4 regions of the Halalkalibacter krulwichiae genome follow, and region 4 is predicted to be linked to each of the others. Evidence: a T-box and tRNA genes for the amino acid it is inferred to sense, from the RefSeq annotation. Region 4 holds a T-box; the other regions hold tRNA genes.
What was found. A T-box is a leader RNA that pairs with one kind of tRNA and senses whether it is charged. The one in region 4 lies ahead of BkAM31D_RS16670 (valine--tRNA ligase), so its partner is inferred to be a tRNA-Val.
Positions count from the first base shown of each region.

Region 1: it encodes a tRNA-Val, which carries the amino acid that the T-box ahead of BkAM31D_RS16670 (valine--tRNA ligase) is inferred to sense. The anticodon was not compared.
Region 2: it encodes a tRNA-Val, which carries the amino acid that the T-box ahead of BkAM31D_RS16670 (valine--tRNA ligase) is inferred to sense. The anticodon was not compared.
Region 3: it encodes a tRNA-Val, which carries the amino acid that the T-box ahead of BkAM31D_RS16670 (valine--tRNA ligase) is inferred to sense. The anticodon was not compared.

Region 1 is NZ_CP020814.1:240,781-244,647, forward strand. Features, by position in the region: gene BkAM31D_RS01280 (Tex family protein) at 1-636, shown strand, start outside; gene cmpA (cortex morphogenetic protein CmpA) at 728-853, opposite strand; gene BkAM31D_RS01290 (SprT family protein) at 960-1,409, shown strand; tRNA gene BkAM31D_RS01295 (tRNA-Asn) at 1,531-1,605, shown strand; tRNA gene BkAM31D_RS01300 (tRNA-Ser) at 1,607-1,697, shown strand; tRNA gene BkAM31D_RS01305 (tRNA-Glu) at 1,707-1,781, shown strand; tRNA gene BkAM31D_RS01310 (tRNA-Val) at 1,809-1,884, shown strand; tRNA gene BkAM31D_RS01315 (tRNA-Asp) at 1,893-1,969, shown strand; tRNA gene BkAM31D_RS01320 (tRNA-Leu) at 1,979-2,060, shown strand; tRNA gene BkAM31D_RS01325 (tRNA-Leu) at 2,092-2,178, shown strand; tRNA gene BkAM31D_RS01330 (tRNA-Pro) at 2,203-2,279, shown strand; tRNA gene BkAM31D_RS01335 (tRNA-Gly) at 2,290-2,363, shown strand; tRNA gene BkAM31D_RS01340 (tRNA-Ile) at 2,406-2,482, shown strand; rRNA gene BkAM31D_RS01345 (16S ribosomal RNA) at 2,670-3,867, shown strand, end outside.
Region 2 is NZ_CP020814.1:1,887,043-1,890,909, reverse strand. Features, by position in the region: gene BkAM31D_RS09485 (tripartite tricarboxylate transporter substrate binding protein) at 1-322, opposite strand, end outside; gene BkAM31D_RS09480 (LysR family transcriptional regulator) at 653-1,588, shown strand; rRNA gene rrf (5S ribosomal RNA) at 1,620-1,735, opposite strand; tRNA gene BkAM31D_RS09470 (tRNA-Leu) at 1,770-1,854, opposite strand; tRNA gene BkAM31D_RS09465 (tRNA-Lys) at 1,871-1,946, opposite strand; tRNA gene BkAM31D_RS09460 (tRNA-Thr) at 2,079-2,154, opposite strand; tRNA gene BkAM31D_RS09455 (tRNA-Val) at 2,159-2,234, opposite strand; tRNA gene BkAM31D_RS09450 (tRNA-Glu) at 2,244-2,318, opposite strand; tRNA gene BkAM31D_RS09445 (tRNA-Ser) at 2,339-2,429, opposite strand; tRNA gene BkAM31D_RS09440 (tRNA-Ile) at 2,456-2,532, opposite strand; tRNA gene BkAM31D_RS09435 (tRNA-Gly) at 2,544-2,617, opposite strand; tRNA gene BkAM31D_RS09430 (tRNA-Pro) at 2,632-2,708, opposite strand; tRNA gene BkAM31D_RS09425 (tRNA-Arg) at 2,715-2,788, opposite strand; tRNA gene BkAM31D_RS09420 (tRNA-Leu) at 2,798-2,886, opposite strand; tRNA gene BkAM31D_RS09415 (tRNA-Cys) at 2,906-2,979, opposite strand; tRNA gene BkAM31D_RS09410 (tRNA-Gly) at 2,990-3,061, opposite strand; tRNA gene BkAM31D_RS09405 (tRNA-Gln) at 3,064-3,138, opposite strand; tRNA gene BkAM31D_RS09400 (tRNA-His) at 3,147-3,222, opposite strand; tRNA gene BkAM31D_RS09395 (tRNA-Trp) at 3,247-3,320, opposite strand; tRNA gene BkAM31D_RS09390 (tRNA-Tyr) at 3,328-3,412, opposite strand; tRNA gene BkAM31D_RS09385 (tRNA-Asp) at 3,435-3,511, opposite strand; tRNA gene BkAM31D_RS09380 (tRNA-Met) at 3,521-3,594, opposite strand; tRNA gene BkAM31D_RS09375 (tRNA-Ser) at 3,723-3,815, opposite strand; tRNA gene BkAM31D_RS09370 (tRNA-Ile) at 3,830-3,867, opposite strand, start outside.
Region 3 is NZ_CP020814.1:176,354-180,220, reverse strand. Features, by position in the region: gene cdaA (diadenylate cyclase CdaA) at 1-136, opposite strand, end outside; gene BkAM31D_RS00990 (anti-sigma factor family protein) at 230-868, opposite strand; gene sigW (RNA polymerase sigma factor SigW) at 883-1,446, opposite strand; gene BkAM31D_RS00980 (aspartyl-phosphate phosphatase Spo0E family protein) at 1,711-1,899, shown strand; tRNA gene BkAM31D_RS00975 (tRNA-Ala) at 1,942-2,017, opposite strand; tRNA gene BkAM31D_RS00970 (tRNA-Gly) at 2,024-2,098, opposite strand; tRNA gene BkAM31D_RS00965 (tRNA-Lys) at 2,119-2,191, opposite strand; tRNA gene BkAM31D_RS00960 (tRNA-Gln) at 2,197-2,271, opposite strand; tRNA gene BkAM31D_RS00955 (tRNA-Tyr) at 2,276-2,359, opposite strand; tRNA gene BkAM31D_RS00950 (tRNA-Thr) at 2,371-2,443, opposite strand; tRNA gene BkAM31D_RS00945 (tRNA-Val) at 2,449-2,524, opposite strand; tRNA gene BkAM31D_RS00940 (tRNA-Glu) at 2,542-2,616, opposite strand; tRNA gene BkAM31D_RS00935 (tRNA-Thr) at 2,771-2,846, opposite strand; tRNA gene BkAM31D_RS00930 (tRNA-Asn) at 2,854-2,928, opposite strand; rRNA gene rrf (5S ribosomal RNA) at 2,935-3,050, opposite strand; rRNA gene BkAM31D_RS00920 (23S ribosomal RNA) at 3,112-3,867, opposite strand, start outside.
Region 4 is NZ_CP020814.1:3,297,923-3,301,789, reverse strand. Features, by position in the region: gene BkAM31D_RS16685 (hypothetical protein) at 1-550, shown strand, start outside; gene ysxE (spore coat protein YsxE) at 547-1,566, shown strand; gene BkAM31D_RS16675 (YszA family small membrane protein) at 1,616-1,825, opposite strand; T-box leader at 1,976-2,229, shown strand; partial or broken gene BkAM31D_RS16670 (valine--tRNA ligase) at 2,269-3,867, shown strand, end outside.

The sequences.
Region 1 (3,867 bases), 1.6 Mb from region 4:
AAGCGTCGTGAGGAAGAAGGACGATTTACAGACCGGAAGCAGTTGAAAAAAATTCCTAGGCTCGGAGCGAAAACATATGAGCAAGCAATTGGCTTCCTGAGAATTCAAGAGGGTGATCATCCTTTGGATGCAACGGCTATTCACCCTGAAAGTTATAACGAAGCAGAGAAGTTGTTAAAACAAATTGGTGCAACTGTTGAAGAGATAGGATCAGAAAGAGTAAGGGAGTTATTGCAGAACATTGACGTATCGGGTTTGGCATCAGAGTTAGAAGTAGGTGTACCAACATTAAAGGATATGATCGATAATCTCATGCGTCCGGCACGTGATCCGCGTGACGAAGTAGCCAAGCCATTACTTAAACAAGATGTACTTAAAATGGAAGATTTACAAGTTGGGATGGAGTTACAAGGGACAGTTCGAAATGTGGTTGATTTCGGTGCCTTTGTTGACATTGGAGTGAAGCAAGATGGGCTTGTCCATATTTCTAAATTAACAAACCGTTTCATCAAGCACCCTTTAGAAGTCGTAACGGTAGGAGAGATCGTAACCGTTTGGGTAGAGCAAGTCGATATACAAAAAGGAAGAGTTTCTCTAACGATGAAAAAAACGGAGATGCAAACTGTTTCGTCATAGAATTTGTTAATAATGTATTAAAGTAAGAAGATTGAGGAAGCGTGACGTGTGTTAAATTGTTATTTAGCAACCTCAATCTTCTTCGTTATACTTAAGTTTGGACTTCTAATGATTCTCTTTCTTTATAATAGAACCAGCATTGATTCAGGACTCTAATTTGATAACGGTCTTTTTCTAAATAAGCTTGCTTTAACTGTTGTCTTAGCCATTTAGGCATAGGCAAACAACTCCTTAACGACTTTCGGGATTTAGATTATTATATGAATGAAGGTTTGTCATAGTTGAAGGATTGGTGAAGATTTATGAACGGGAATCATAATCCCATGACGAATAAGCAGTTACAAAAATTGGTGGAGTGTATTTCGGAAGAGTATTTTAAGATACCTTTTTTGCATGAAGCTACTTTTAACAATAGATTACGTACGACTGGAGGGCGTTACTTACTTAGAAGCCACAATATTGAGATTAACCCTAAGCAGTTAATCTATTTTGGAAAAGATGCGTTAGTGGGAATCATTAAGCATGAACTTTGTCACTATCACCTCCATCTTCAAGGTAAGGGGTATCAGCATCGCGATAATGACTTTAAAGATTTAATGATGAAGCTTGGTGCACCTAGATTTTGTGAAACAATTCCGGGAACAAAGAACTCTACTACGAGTAACCACCGGTATCAATGCACGGTTTGTGGGCTGGAGTATAATCGTAAACGTAAAATTGATATTAGACGATATGTTTGTGGAAAATGTAAAAGTAAGTTGAAAAAAATTTAAAAATAGACTTGCGTTTTTCAAAAAGTGTATGCTATATTATAGAAGTCGCTAATGAGTCAGCTGAACAAAAAGTTGATAAGCTTCTAGTGATGTGTTTTAATATTCCAAGTCGTTATAATATTCCACAGTAGCTCAGTGGTAGAGCAATCGGCTGTTAACCGATCGGTCGTAGGTTCGAGTCCTACCTGTGGAGCCAAGGAGAAGTACTCAAGTGGCTGAAGAGGCGCCCCTGCTAAGGGTGTAGGTCGTTTACGCGGCGCGAGGGTTCAAATCCCTCCTTCTCCGCCATTTTTAAATGGCCCGTTGGTCAAGCGGTTAAGACACCGCCCTTTCACGGCGGTAACACGGGTTCGAATCCCGTACGGGTCACCATTCTAGTAATATAGTTAACAGCAAAGTGGAGGATTAGCTCAGCTGGGAGAGCACCTGCCTTACAAGCAGGGGGTCGGCGGTTCGATCCCGTCATCCTCCACCATATATTTTGGTCCGGTAGTTCAGTTGGTTAGAATGCCTGCCTGTCACGCAGGAGGTCGCGGGTTCGAGTCCCGTCCGGACCGCCATTCATCTTTGCGGGTGTGGCGGAATTGGCAGACGCGCTAGACTTAGGATCTAGTGTCTTATGACGTGGGGGTTCGACTCCCTTCACCCGCACTTTTGTTGATTATAATTTGTTGGTGCTAACGCGGTTGTGGCGGAATGGCAGACGCGCTAGGTTGAGGGCCTAGTGGGGGTTGACCCCGTGGAGGTTCGAGTCCTCTCAACCGCACCAAATGTTGTTTGGTATCTATTCAAACGGGAAGTGGCTCAGCTTGGTAGAGCACCTGGTTTGGGACCAGGGGGTCGCAGGTTCAAATCCTGTCTTCCCGACCATCTTTTATATGCGGGTGTAGTTTAGTGGTAAAACCTCAGCCTTCCAAGCTGATGTCGTGAGTTCGATTCTCATCACCCGCTCCAATTTCATAATTGAAGATAGATTCTTTTTTTATGTCTTCTTTTGGGCCTGTAGCTCAGCTGGTTAGAGCGCACGCCTGATAAGCGTGAGGTCGGTGGTTCGAGTCCACTCAGGCCCACCAAAAAAAGTTCTTGACCTTTTAAAGGTTTGATAGTATCATTTTAAAAGTCGCTAATGAGCGGCGTCGAGTTCTTTGAAAACTGAACAAAAGCCAAGCGAAAAGAGATACATGATATCTCGTCAAAGAAATTTACCCGATAGGGCAAATTTCACCTTAAATTTTTTATTGAGCTAATCAGCTTACCATTTTTATGGAGAGTTTGATCCTGGCTCAGGACGAACGCTGGCGGCGTGCCTAATACATGCAAGTCGAGCGGACTAATTAAGAGCTTGCTCTTAATTAGTTAGCGGCGGACGGGTGAGTAACACGTGGGCAACCTGCCCTGTAGACTGGGATAACATCGAGAAATCGGTGCTAATACCGGATAATATCTGAGACCTCATGGTCTTAGACTAAAAGATGGCTCCGGCTATCACTGCAGGATGGGCCCGCGGCGCATTAGCTAGTTGGTAAGGTAATGGCTTACCAAGGCGACGATGCGTAGCCGACCTGAGAGGGTGATCGGCCACACTGGGACTGAGACACGGCCCAGACTCCTACGGGAGGCAGCAGTAGGGAATCTTCCGCAATGGACGAAAGTCTGACGGAGCAACGCCGCGTGAGTGATGAAGGATTTCGGTTCGTAAAGCTCTGTTGTTAGGGAAGAACAAGTATCGTTCGAATAGGGCGGTACCTTGACGGTACCTAACCAGAAAGCCACGGCTAACTACGTGCCAGCAGCCGCGGTAATACGTAGGTGGCAAGCGTTGTCCGGAATTATTGGGCGTAAAGCGCGCGCAGGCGGTCTTTTAAGTCTGATGTGAAAGCCCACGGCTCAACCGTGGAGGGTCATTGGAAACTGGGAGACTTGAGTACAGAAGAGGAGAGTGGAATTCCACGTGTAGCGGTGAAATGCGTAGATATGTGGAGGAACACCAGTGGCGAAGGCGACTCTCTGGTCTGTAACTGACGCTGAGGCGCGAAAGCGTGGGGAGCAAACAGGATTAGATACCCTGGTAGTCCACGCCGTAAACGATGAGTGCTAGGTGTTAGGGGTTTCGATGCCCTTAGTGCCGAAGTTAACACATTAAGCACTCCGCCTGGGGAGTACGACCGCAAGGTTGAAACTCAAAGGAATTGACGGGGGCCCGCACAAGCAGTGGAGCATGTGGTTTAATTCGAAGCAACGCGAAGAACCTTACCAGGTCTTGACATCCTTATGCCCTCCCTAGAGATAGGGATTTCCCTTCGGGGACATAAGTGACAGGTGGTGCATGGTTGTCGTCAGCTCGTGTCGTGAGATGTTGGGTTAAGTCCCGCAACGAGCGCAACCCTTGATCTTAGTTGCCAGCATTTAGTTGGGCACTCTAAGGTGACTGCCGGTGACAAACCGGAGGAAGGTGGGG
Region 2 (3,867 bases), 1.4 Mb from region 4:
CTGTATACCCATCTGCTTTTGACTGAGCAACTTTCACATGACCAAGCACAGTTGCTCCACCTGGTAAATTGTCTACTACGATCGGTACACCTAATTTTTTCGACATTTCTTCAGCTATTAATCGCGTACTTAGATCGGTCACTGAACCTGGTCCAAAAGGAACGACCCAATTTATCGGTTTTTTCGGGAAATCAGATTGCTCACTTGTTGTCTCGGCTTTTGCTTCTGCACCAGTCGTCTCTTGAGTACTTTGATTACACCCTACTAATACGAATAAAAATAATAAGAGGGTTAGCTTCACACTTAATGATATTTGTTTCATCTTCATTCCACCTTTTCTACTTAGGTTAAGATACATAAAAATCATTGCACTCCTCATGAATTGGACAAAATATCTAACAATAGATCTTAGAAAACGTTTACAAAAGTCTCATCTAAACTATCAAAAACGATTCACTACACTCCTTTCAAAAGATTACCACTATGAATATGTTACTAAGATACCACATTTATAATTTTCTGAAAAATACACTTTACATTCCATATTTATATATTTATGATATGAATTAATAGTTAGGTATTGTGTAAAGAATAAGAATCGTCGGACTTCAACATGAAATCTCTTAAACCGACATAGGAAAGGATGTTCTATATGAATATTCGACACCTACGATATTTCACTACGATAGTAGAGGAAGGAAAAATTTCACGAGCAGCTAAGCGATTGCATATGGCTCAACCTCCACTCAGTCAACAATTAAAATTATTAGAGAGTGAATTAGGTGTAACGTTGTTTGAAAGACATACAAGAAAATTAATTATTACAGACGAAGGAAAACTACTTTATAATCGTGCCAAGCAAATATTAGAGTTAATGTCTGGTACTTTAGAGGAAATGAAAGAATTGTCAGAAGGGACGAAAGGTACACTCTCAATTGGCACTATTGCTTCACTTGGAGCCAAATTACTACCAGAGAGAATTCGTAACTTTCAACAACAATATGCAGAAGTTCAATTTCAAGTTTGGGAAGGAGATCCTATTAGGATCATGGAGCTGTTAGAAAATCGAATTATTGAATTAGGAATCGTTCGGTTCCCTATTGATTCGAGTATTTTTAATATGATTCATTTACCCGATGAACCGTTAGTTGTAGCAATGAATCCTAATAGAATTATCGGAAATAATCCAAATACAATTGAATTATCGGAACTAAAAGAAAAACCGTTAATGCTATTACGTAGGCAAAAAGGAACTTCTATGTATAACCAAGATATTTATACAGTTGATATTCTTAAAGATGCTTGCTTAAAAAACGGATTTGAACCTAAAATCATCTGCGAAAGCAGTGATATAATGACATTATTAATTTGGGCAAATCATGATATTGGAATTACAATTGTCCCAAAATCAGCAATCAATCTAATTCCAAACACCGAACTTTTTTTTAAGGAAATTATAAATCCAACGATTATGGCTAGGCCCTCCGCACTTATCTGGTTAAAAGACCGTTATCTCTCCCAGGCATCAAGAAGATTCATGGAATATTTTCCGATAGATCAGACGAATTTAAAAGATTCTACATATTAAAAAAGACAATCCATTGGATTGTCTTTTTTCTGCCTGGCAACGTCCTACTCTCACAGGGGGAAGCCCCCAACTACCATCGGCGCAAAAGAGCTTAACGACCGTGTTCGGCATGGGAACGGGTGTGACCTCTTTGCTATTGCCACCAGACCTATCAAATTTATTATCACTCATTAAATATTAATGGTGCGGGTGAAGGGAGTCGAACCCCCACGTCATAAGACACTAGATCCTAAGTCTAGCGCGTCTGCCAATTCCGCCACACCCGCAAATATAATATTAAAATGGTGAGCCATGAAGGACTCGAACCTTCGACCCTCTGATTAAAAGTCAGATGCTCTACCAACTGAGCTAATGGCTCGTAGAATATACAATGAAGTATTTCATGTAGCTTACGGACGATGTTGCGCTCTGTCGTCTCCCCTGTTCCTTCCTCTTCTAGTCTAAGCTTCGTAGACTGCTGTGTCGGAACAACTCAAAGGTCTTAAATAAGTGGTGCCGGCCAGAGGACTTGAACCCCCAACCTACTGATTACAAGTCAGTTGCTCTACCAATTGAGCTAGGCCGGCATAATGGTGGAGGATGACGGGATCGAACCGCCGACCCCCTGCTTGTAAGGCAGGTGCTCTCCCAGCTGAGCTAATCCTCCAACATTTTATGGTGACCCGTACGGGATTCGAACCCGTGTTACCGCCGTGAAAGGGCGGTGTCTTAACCGCTTGACCAACGGGCCATAGTAGCTTGTCTTGTCTATGGCGGAGAAGGAGGGATTTGAACCCTCGCGCCGCGTAAACGACCTACACCCTTAGCAGGGGCGCCTCTTCAGCCACTTGAGTACTTCTCCTAGTAATCACAATTCTAATGTGAATATGGTGGGCCTAAGTGGACTCGAACCACCGACCTCACGCTTATCAGGCGTGCGCTCTAACCAGCTGAGCTATAGGCCCATATTCAATATTGGAGCGGGTGATGAGAATCGAACTCACGACATCAGCTTGGAAGGCTGAGGTTTTACCACTAAACTACACCCGCATATTAAAATGTCATGGTCGGGAAGACAGGATTTGAACCTGCGACCCCCTGGTCCCAAACCAGGTGCTCTACCAAGCTGAGCCACTTCCCGTAAAGGCGCGCCCTGAGAGATTCGAACTCCCGACCTTTTGATTCGTAGTCAAACACTCTATCCAGCTGAGCTAAGGGCGCTTATAAATATGGTGCCGAGGGCCGGACTTGAACCGGCACGGTAGTCACCTACCGCAGGATTTTAAGTCCTGTGTGTCTGCCAATTCCACCACCCCGGCATGGTAGAAACGAATAATATGGAGGCGGTACCCGGATTTGAACCGGGGATAAAGGTTTTGCAGACCCGTGCCTTACCACTTGGCTATACCGCCATTATTTAAGAGCGGAAGACGAGATTCGAACTCGCGACCCCCACCTTGGCAAGGTGGTGTTCTACCACTGAACTACTTCCGCATTGGCTGGGCTAGGAGGATTCGAACCTCCGCATGACGGAATCAAAATCCGTTGCCTTACCGCTTGGCGATAGCCCAATACTTAATGGGGCGGCTGATGGGAATCGAACCCACGAATGCCGGAACCACAATCCGGTGCGTTAACCACTTCGCCACAACCGCCATAGTATACTTTTATGAAATTATTGGCAGGGGCAGTAGGAATCGAACCCACACCGGAGGTTTTGGAGACCTCTGTTCTACCGTTAAACTATGCCCCTATATAAATGGTGGAGGGGGACGGATTCGAACCGCCGAACCCGGAGGGAGCGGATTTACAGTCCGCCGCGTTTAGCCACTTCGCTACCCCTCCACATATTTAATACATGTTATAATGGCGGTCCGGACGGGACTCGAACCCGCGACCTCCTGCGTGACAGGCAGGCATTCTAACCAACTGAACTACCGGACCATTTTGGTATTGCGGGGGGCGGATTTGAACCACCGACCTTCGGGTTATGAGCCCGACGAGCTACCAGACTGCTCCACCCCGCGTCGTTATATAGTAATGGATGATGTTTTTCACTGAAGTGGACATCTTCCTCTTCTCGTGTTTCTTTCAAACGCATGAGTTGATGTTACTCGCTGCTTATTCACGATTTAAATAAACCTAAGAATAATAATGGCGGAGGAAGAGGGATTCGAACCCCCGCGCGGTTTAACCCGCCTGTCGGTTTTCAAGACCGATCCCTTCAGCCGGACTTGGGTATTCCTCCGCGTTTCGTTTCGTTGGTGGACCCTGTAGGACTCGAACCTACGACCGATCGG
Region 3 (3,867 bases), 1.5 Mb from region 4:
TTATTCCTTTTACTAACTGTACCGCTCTTGTACCTCGTATGATCATTATTGCCTTATAAACAACAAATGTAACTACCAATATATCAACAACTTGCCCAACATAGTTGAGCCAACCAAACTCTTCTAAAGAAAACATGGCTCTTCCTCCAAACCACTAACATACGTCAAGAGACATTTTCATAATGCTATTCTCATTACTCTCCATTATATCATAGTAGATATTGAAGTCCTACTCATTAGAGTCTCTTTGTTCTGCAACTGGAATGACTTGCTTTAAAAATTGCTTAATATGATACCAAGTCCATTCTAATGCTTGATCAATCTCATGAATTTCTCCAGAGACATGACCAATAGACGCATAATACGCTTCACTATTTACTAACAATACATTGCCTTGTATTTCTCCATCTACTTGCAACTGTCCATTTCTAACTACAATATCTCCTTTAATAACTTCTCCCTCAGGAACAATAACTCGACCACTTTCCTGGTCAATTTGTACATGACCAGACCCAGATACAACAACTTGTTCTTCACCACTGTTCCAGAGTGATGAAATACTTGTGACCATTAATATGAAGAAAACCGCCGCCGAGACCAAAATAGGATGCTTCCTTGTCCATTGTTTCCACTTTGACACTTGCTTTCTTTCTGGTAATCTTCCCATTACTGAATCTGTAAAACCAATTGGAGCTTCTATATGAGATGAGCTTTGAACAAATGCAATTACTTTTTTTAGTTCATGCATGTGTTGTTTACAACACTCGCATCCTTTTAGATGTTGATCAAGTAACTTTTTTTCTTCTATAGTCGCTTCTTCATCCACAACCTTCTGAATAAGCTCTTCATAATACTCATTACATTTCATCTTCATATCCCTCCTTATACATGGCGCATTCTTTTTCTAAGTGCTTCTCTTCCACGGTGAATTCTTGTCTTAACAGTAGAAGGTGGAATATCTAAAATTTCGCTTATCTCATTAATTGAGAGATCTTCAATATATTTTAATATAATAGCTGTTCGATATTTAGGCGGGAGTTGATTAATCTCAGCCTGAACCCACTGTTGACGCTCTAAAGCCACAACTTGATCATCTGGCAAATCATCACTTGCGGCTAATTGTGACTCATACGTTAAACCTTCGGACCCTTTTACTTCTTCCTGTAAATAAAAATCTGGTTTCTTTTTGCGTAGTCGATCAATCGCTACATTCGTTGCAATTCTAAATAACCAAGTTGAAAACTTACGATTGATATCAAAACGATCAATGTTTGTATACGCTCGAAGAAATGCTTCTTGGGCAACATCTTGAGCTTCATGCATGTTTCCCACCATTCTATAAGCAACTTGAAAAACTTTGTCTTTATATAGTTCAACAATTTCTGAGAAAGCTTGTTGATTCCCTTTTCTCACTTCCCTAATCAATCTCTTTACAATTATATCCATAAAGTAATCCCTGCCTACACTCGTTCTGACTTTTATACGTAAAACTAAACGATAAAGTTTCATTTTCCATTTATTACATATAATAACATGATTTCTGTTTCAACTTTAAAATATTAGGGTATTTAAATAATACTTAATTAAAAACAAAAAATTAATACCAATTTGTTATAACATCATTCAAAACGGATCAGCACTCTTCTTTGAACTGCATATATTTCACTCAAATTTGTTAGACAGTAACTACTTTAGAAGGATGTGGATAATATGGATCAAAAAAGGCAGCTTATACAAGATATAGAACGATACAGAAACCTTTTAAATGAAAAATCAAAAACAACCTCTTTAATTTCAAAGGAGATGCTGGAATACAGTCACAAATTAGATCAGCTTTTAAATGAATATGATTACTTAGTGAGTAGAAACAAATGGCATAAAGAAAAAACAAACATATAAAAAACCATAGATGTTTTATCTATGGTTTGAATTATTATGTATTGGTGGAGCCTAGCGGGATCGAACCGCTGACCTCCTGCGTGCAAGGCAGGCGCTCTCCCAGCTGAGCTAAGGCCCCAAACTATGGAGCGGAAGACGGGATTCGAACCCGCGACCCCCACCTTGGCAAGGTGGTGTTCTACCACTGAACTACTTCCGCGTCTTTTTAAATAGCAAAAATGAGCCATGAAGGACTCGAACCTTCGACCCTCTGATTAAAAGTCAGATGCTCTACCAACTGAGCTAATGGCTCTAAAATGGCTGGGCTAGCTGGATTCGAACCAACGCATGACGGAATCAAAATCCGTTGCCTTACCGCTTGGCGATAGCCCAATCATGGTGGAGGGGACGGATTCGAACCGCCGAACCCGGAGGGAGCGGATTTACAGTCCGCCGCGTTTAGCCACTTCGCTACCCCTCCATGATAAAGGATGCCGGCCAGAGGACTTGAACCCCCAACCTACTGATTACAAGTCAGTTGCTCTACCAATTGAGCTAGGCCGGCATATATGGTGGAGGATGACGGGATCGAACCGCCGACCCCCTGCTTGTAAGGCAGGTGCTCTCCCAGCTGAGCTAATCCTCCATTAAATCAAAGTTATATGGTGACCCGTACGGGATTCGAACCCGTGTTACCGCCGTGAAAGGGCGGTGTCTTAACCGCTTGACCAACGGGCCATTTTGTATGTCACTAACTGACAAAAAATATTATATCTAAAGTTAAAGAAAAAAACAAGCTTTTTTTAAAGGGAAATTGTTTGTTTTTAAACCTATTTCAGCATTAAAAAAACGCCTTTACAGGTTTATACTGAAGGCGTATAGACGGTCCTTCTGGAGCTTCCAAGCGGACTTGAACCGCTGACCCCTACCTTACCATGGTAGTGCTCTACCGACTGAGCTATGGAAGCATAAATATGGCTCCACAGGTAGGACTCGAACCTACGACCGATCGGTTAACAGCCGATTGCTCTACCACTGAGCTACTGTGGAATAATGGCCTGGCAACGTCCTACTCTCACAGGGGGAAGCCCCCAACTACCATCGGCGCAGAAGAGCTTAACGACCGTGTTCGGCATGGGAACGGGTGTGACCTCTTCGCTATCGCCACCAGACTTATGTAAGAGAATGGTTCTCTCAAAACTAGATAATGCGTAATAGAAACTCAAGAATATATTGGATAAGTCCTCGACCGATTAGTATCTGTCAGCTCCACGTGTCGCCACGCTTCCACACCAGACCTATCAACCTCATCATCTCTAAGGGGTCTTACTGGATTAACTCCATGGGAAATCTCATCTTGAGGGGGCTTCATGCTTAGATGCTTTCAGCACTTATCCCGTCCACACGTAGCTACCCAGCTATGCTCCTGGCGGAACAACTGGTACACCAGCGGTGTGTCCATCCCGGTCCTCTCGTACTAAGGACAGCTCCTCTCAAATTTCCTACGCCCGCGACGGATAGGGACCGAACTGTCTCACGACGTTCTGAACCCAGCTCGCGTACCGCTTTAATGGGCGAACAGCCCAACCCTTGGGACCTACTTCAGCCCCAGGATGCGATGAGCCGACATCGAGGTGCCAAACCTCCCCGTCGATGTGGACTCTTGGGGGAGATAAGCCTGTTATCCCCAGGGTAGCTTTTATCCGTTGAGCGATGGCCCTTCCATGCGGAACCACCGGATCACTAAGCCCGACTTTCGTCCCTGCTCGACTTGTAGGTCTCGCAGTCAAGCTCCCTTTTGCCTTTGCACTCTACGAATGATTTCCAACCATTCTGAGGGAACCTTTGGGCGCCTCCGTTACTGTTTAGGAGGCGACCGCCCCAGTCAAACTGCCCACCTGACACTGTCCCTGAACCGGATCACGGCTCGAGGTTAGAATGTCAGCACAGTCAGGGTAGTATCCCACCGACGCCTCCACGTAAGCTGGC
Region 4 (3,867 bases):
CAGGAAGCAGCCGCTTTTTAAACAGCTTGAAGAAAGCGTAGCAACCTTGCAGGAGGATAACCGTATTGTTGTTGAGTCGTTACTTAAAGAATCAGCTTTCCGAATGAAAAAGGCTGAGATGTTGCTGAGCAGCCTGAAGGAAGAACCACGGCCAATCATTGATCCACTGACAGAAGCGAAGTCGTCAAAAATGATCTATGATGTCTTTATTTGGTTTGGATCGACGATCGAGCCTGAACGAGGATATTACTCCATTCGCTGTTATCTGCTTAATTGGTTGAAAGAGAATGGCAAAGAATCATTGAACAAATTAACCGCTGAAATGTTGGAAAATGAAAGCTTCACAAGAGAACAAGCAATACTGCTTCTAGCTGAATGTTTAAAGCCTTACGAATTAGACCTTCTTGTGAAGGAACTAGCGAGTCAATCGACTGACCGCAAGATTAGATCGACAATCAATGACGTGACAAAGGAATGGGAACATTCAAAGACACTTGTTGAAGTATTAAGTACATTGATTGATCAGAAAAAGAAGGTGTTTCAAACATGATGCAAGCACGATCTCCTTATGATTCTGTACTCTTTTATTATGACTTATATCCACAAGCAATCGAGGATTTTGGTAAAGTTAAAAAAGTAACAACCAACCACGGAACTTTTGCGTTAAAAGAAACAACGATGACCCCTGCACAAGCGGATGGATTTATCCATGCTTTACGGAAACTAACGAAGCTAGGTTATACCCATGCGGTACCGGTTTATCCAACGAAGTACGGGGAATACACACTTTTTAACGGAACTCATACGTATTATCTCATGCCGTGGATGGAGCCGTTAGAATATACAGCAAGGGAATCACAGGAGCAGAAGCTTGCTTCTCAGCTTGGTATAATTCATCGTTTAACTGTGAAAACACAGCCATTTGTAAAAGAAAATGTTGATGAGTCTTATCAACAGCTTCTAAGACGCTGGGAAATGAGGAGACTAGAGTTAAACCGTTTTGCTGATGAAGCGGAACGGAAGACATATATGTCTCCGTTTGAATTAACGTTTCTCACACATGCCCATATGCTTGATCAAATGGCCGAAGCAGCAAAAGGTCATTTACAAAAATGGTATGAAACTTGTCTTGAAAAAGAAAAATATCGTACTGTACTTTGTCACGGGAGAATGAATCGTTCTCATGCCTTCTTTAATCGAGAAAATGAACCTTACCTTATTAATTTTGAACGTTCAAGCATTGATACGCCTTCAAGGGATATAGCAAGCTTTTGTCGTTATAGCTTCCGCCATGCCTTTTGGGTTGAAGAAGAAATCTTGCAATGGTTCTATCAATATGAGCGGCACTTGCCACTTTTAGAAGAAGAGAAGCATTTACTATGCGCTTATTTAAACTTCCCAGAACCGATTGCCTTTGCGGTTGATGCCTATTTAGCAAATAAAGGACAACGAGAATTCGAGCATGTCCAACGCCTTGAAAAACGCTTAACGTCAATGCGCAGAGTACAGCGACTGACGCAAAAGCTAATTGTCATAGAAGCAGCTCAACAAACACCGACAGAATAAAGTTCTCTTTCTACTTGAAAGAGAGCTTTTTATTTTTGATTTGTATGATTTAAATGATGCGTAATTTTAACGATAAATAAAAGGCGATCATGAGCGTAAGGAGAACAATATCAAAAGTAGTTGGCAACAGCAAGGTTCTCAGCAATTGAAAACAAATAAGCGGCAAGAAGATTTGGATACAAATTGCTTTAATTTGAAACCAGATTCCTGGACGTTTAGGATGAAAGTGATGATGAAAACGACCAAAACGACGCTTCATTACAGTACCTCCTCTGCAACATTCTTCTACACGGTATGCGAAACCATAGTCTAATGTGTACAATAAAGAAAGAAGTATAAGAAAGAAAAAAATGGGTAATGCTCTTATTGACGAATGAACTCGATTCGGATAGAATATAACCACAATAATATGATTGCGTTGAATAGGAAGAGTAGGATCGGAACCTTTCAGAGAGAGAAATCAGTTGCTGAGAGATTTCTTAAGATGTACGATTTGAATGTCGCCTAGGAGCAGCTTTGCTGAAAATTAATTTTGTTATCAAAGTAAGCTTAGCCGGAGACTGGCCGTTATCAGTTTAAGTGTGCAACAAGGAGCGAGAAGGTCTATTTCTTTTTGTTGCAAACAAAGGTGGTACCGCGAAAGTAACTCTCTTCGTCCTTTGGATGGAGGGGGTTTTTTTATATGCAAAGGGAGGATAACTAATGAGTGAAAAAGAGCAACTAACGATGCCAACGAAATACAACCCGCAGGAAACCGAAGCAAAATGGTATTCCTACTGGCTAGAAGGGAAATTTTTCGAAGCGACGAGCGATGAGTCTAAACAGCCGTATTCGATTGTCATTCCACCCCCTAATGTAACGGGGAAACTACACCTAGGCCATGCTTGGGATACAACTCTTCAAGATATTTTAGCTCGTGTTAAGCGAATGCAGGGCTATGATACGTTATGGCTTCCAGGAATGGACCATGCCGGTATCGCAACTCAAGCAAAAGTAGAAGCAAAATTAAAAGAAGAAGGATTAAGCCGCTATGACCTAGGGCGTGAAAAGTTCTTAGAAAAGTCATGGGAATGGAAAGAAGAATATGCATCTTTCATCCGTAATCAGTGGTCAAAAATGGGTTTGTCTCTTGACTATTCACGTGAGCGTTTTACATTAGACGAGGGTTTATCAAAAGCGGTAAGAGAAGTATTCGTTAAGCTATATGAAAAAGGGTTAATCTATCGCGGCGAATATATAATCAACTGGGATCCACAAACGAAAACAGCCCTATCAGATATTGAAGTTATCTATCAAGATGTTCAAGGGCGTTCTATCATATGAATTACCCGCTTTCAGATGGTAGTGGCCAGATTGAAGTTGCAACAACTCGCCCAGAAACGATGCTTGGTGATACAGCGGTAGCCGTACACCCAGAGGATGACCGTTATAAGCACTTAATTGGAAAAACAGTTACATTACCGATTACGGGACGAGAAATTCCGATTGTTACCGATGACTATGTTGATATGGAATTTGGTTCAGGTGCGGTGAAAATCACACCAGCTCATGACCCGAATGATTTTGAAATTGGAAATCGTCATAATCTTGAGCGAATTCTTGTCATGAATGAAGATGGAACGATGAATGCTAAGGCAGGAAAGTATCAAGGAATGGATCGCTTTGAATGCCGCAAACAAATCGTTAAAGATCTACAAGAAACCGGAGTATTATTCAAAATTGAAGAGCATATGCATTCAGTTGGACACTCTGAGCGTAGTGGAGCAGTCGTAGAACCATACTTATCAACTCAATGGTTTGTAAAAATGCAGCCATTAGCAGATCAGGCAATTGACCTACAAAAGTCAGACGAAAAAGTGAATTTCGTTCCAGATCGATTTGAGAAAACGTATTTACGCTGGATGGAAAACATTCGTGACTGGTGTATATCAAGACAACTTTGGTGGGGCCACCGTATTCCTGCTTGGTATCACAAGGAAACAGGAGAAGTGTATGTAGGTCATGAAGCGCCTGAAGATGAGGAAAACTGGAATCAAGATAATGACGTACTAGATACATGGTTTAGCTCAGCTTTATGGCCATTTTCAACGATGGGTTGGCCAGATGAACAGTCGCCTGATTACGAGCGCTTCTATTCAACGAATGTTCTTGTAACTGGTTATGATATCATTTTCTTCTGGGTATCTCGAATGATCTTCCAAGGGCTTGAGTTTACAGGAAAACGTCCATTTGATGATGTACTTATTCATGGACTTGTACGTGATTCAGAAGGCCGTAAGATGAGTAAGTCACTAGGTAATG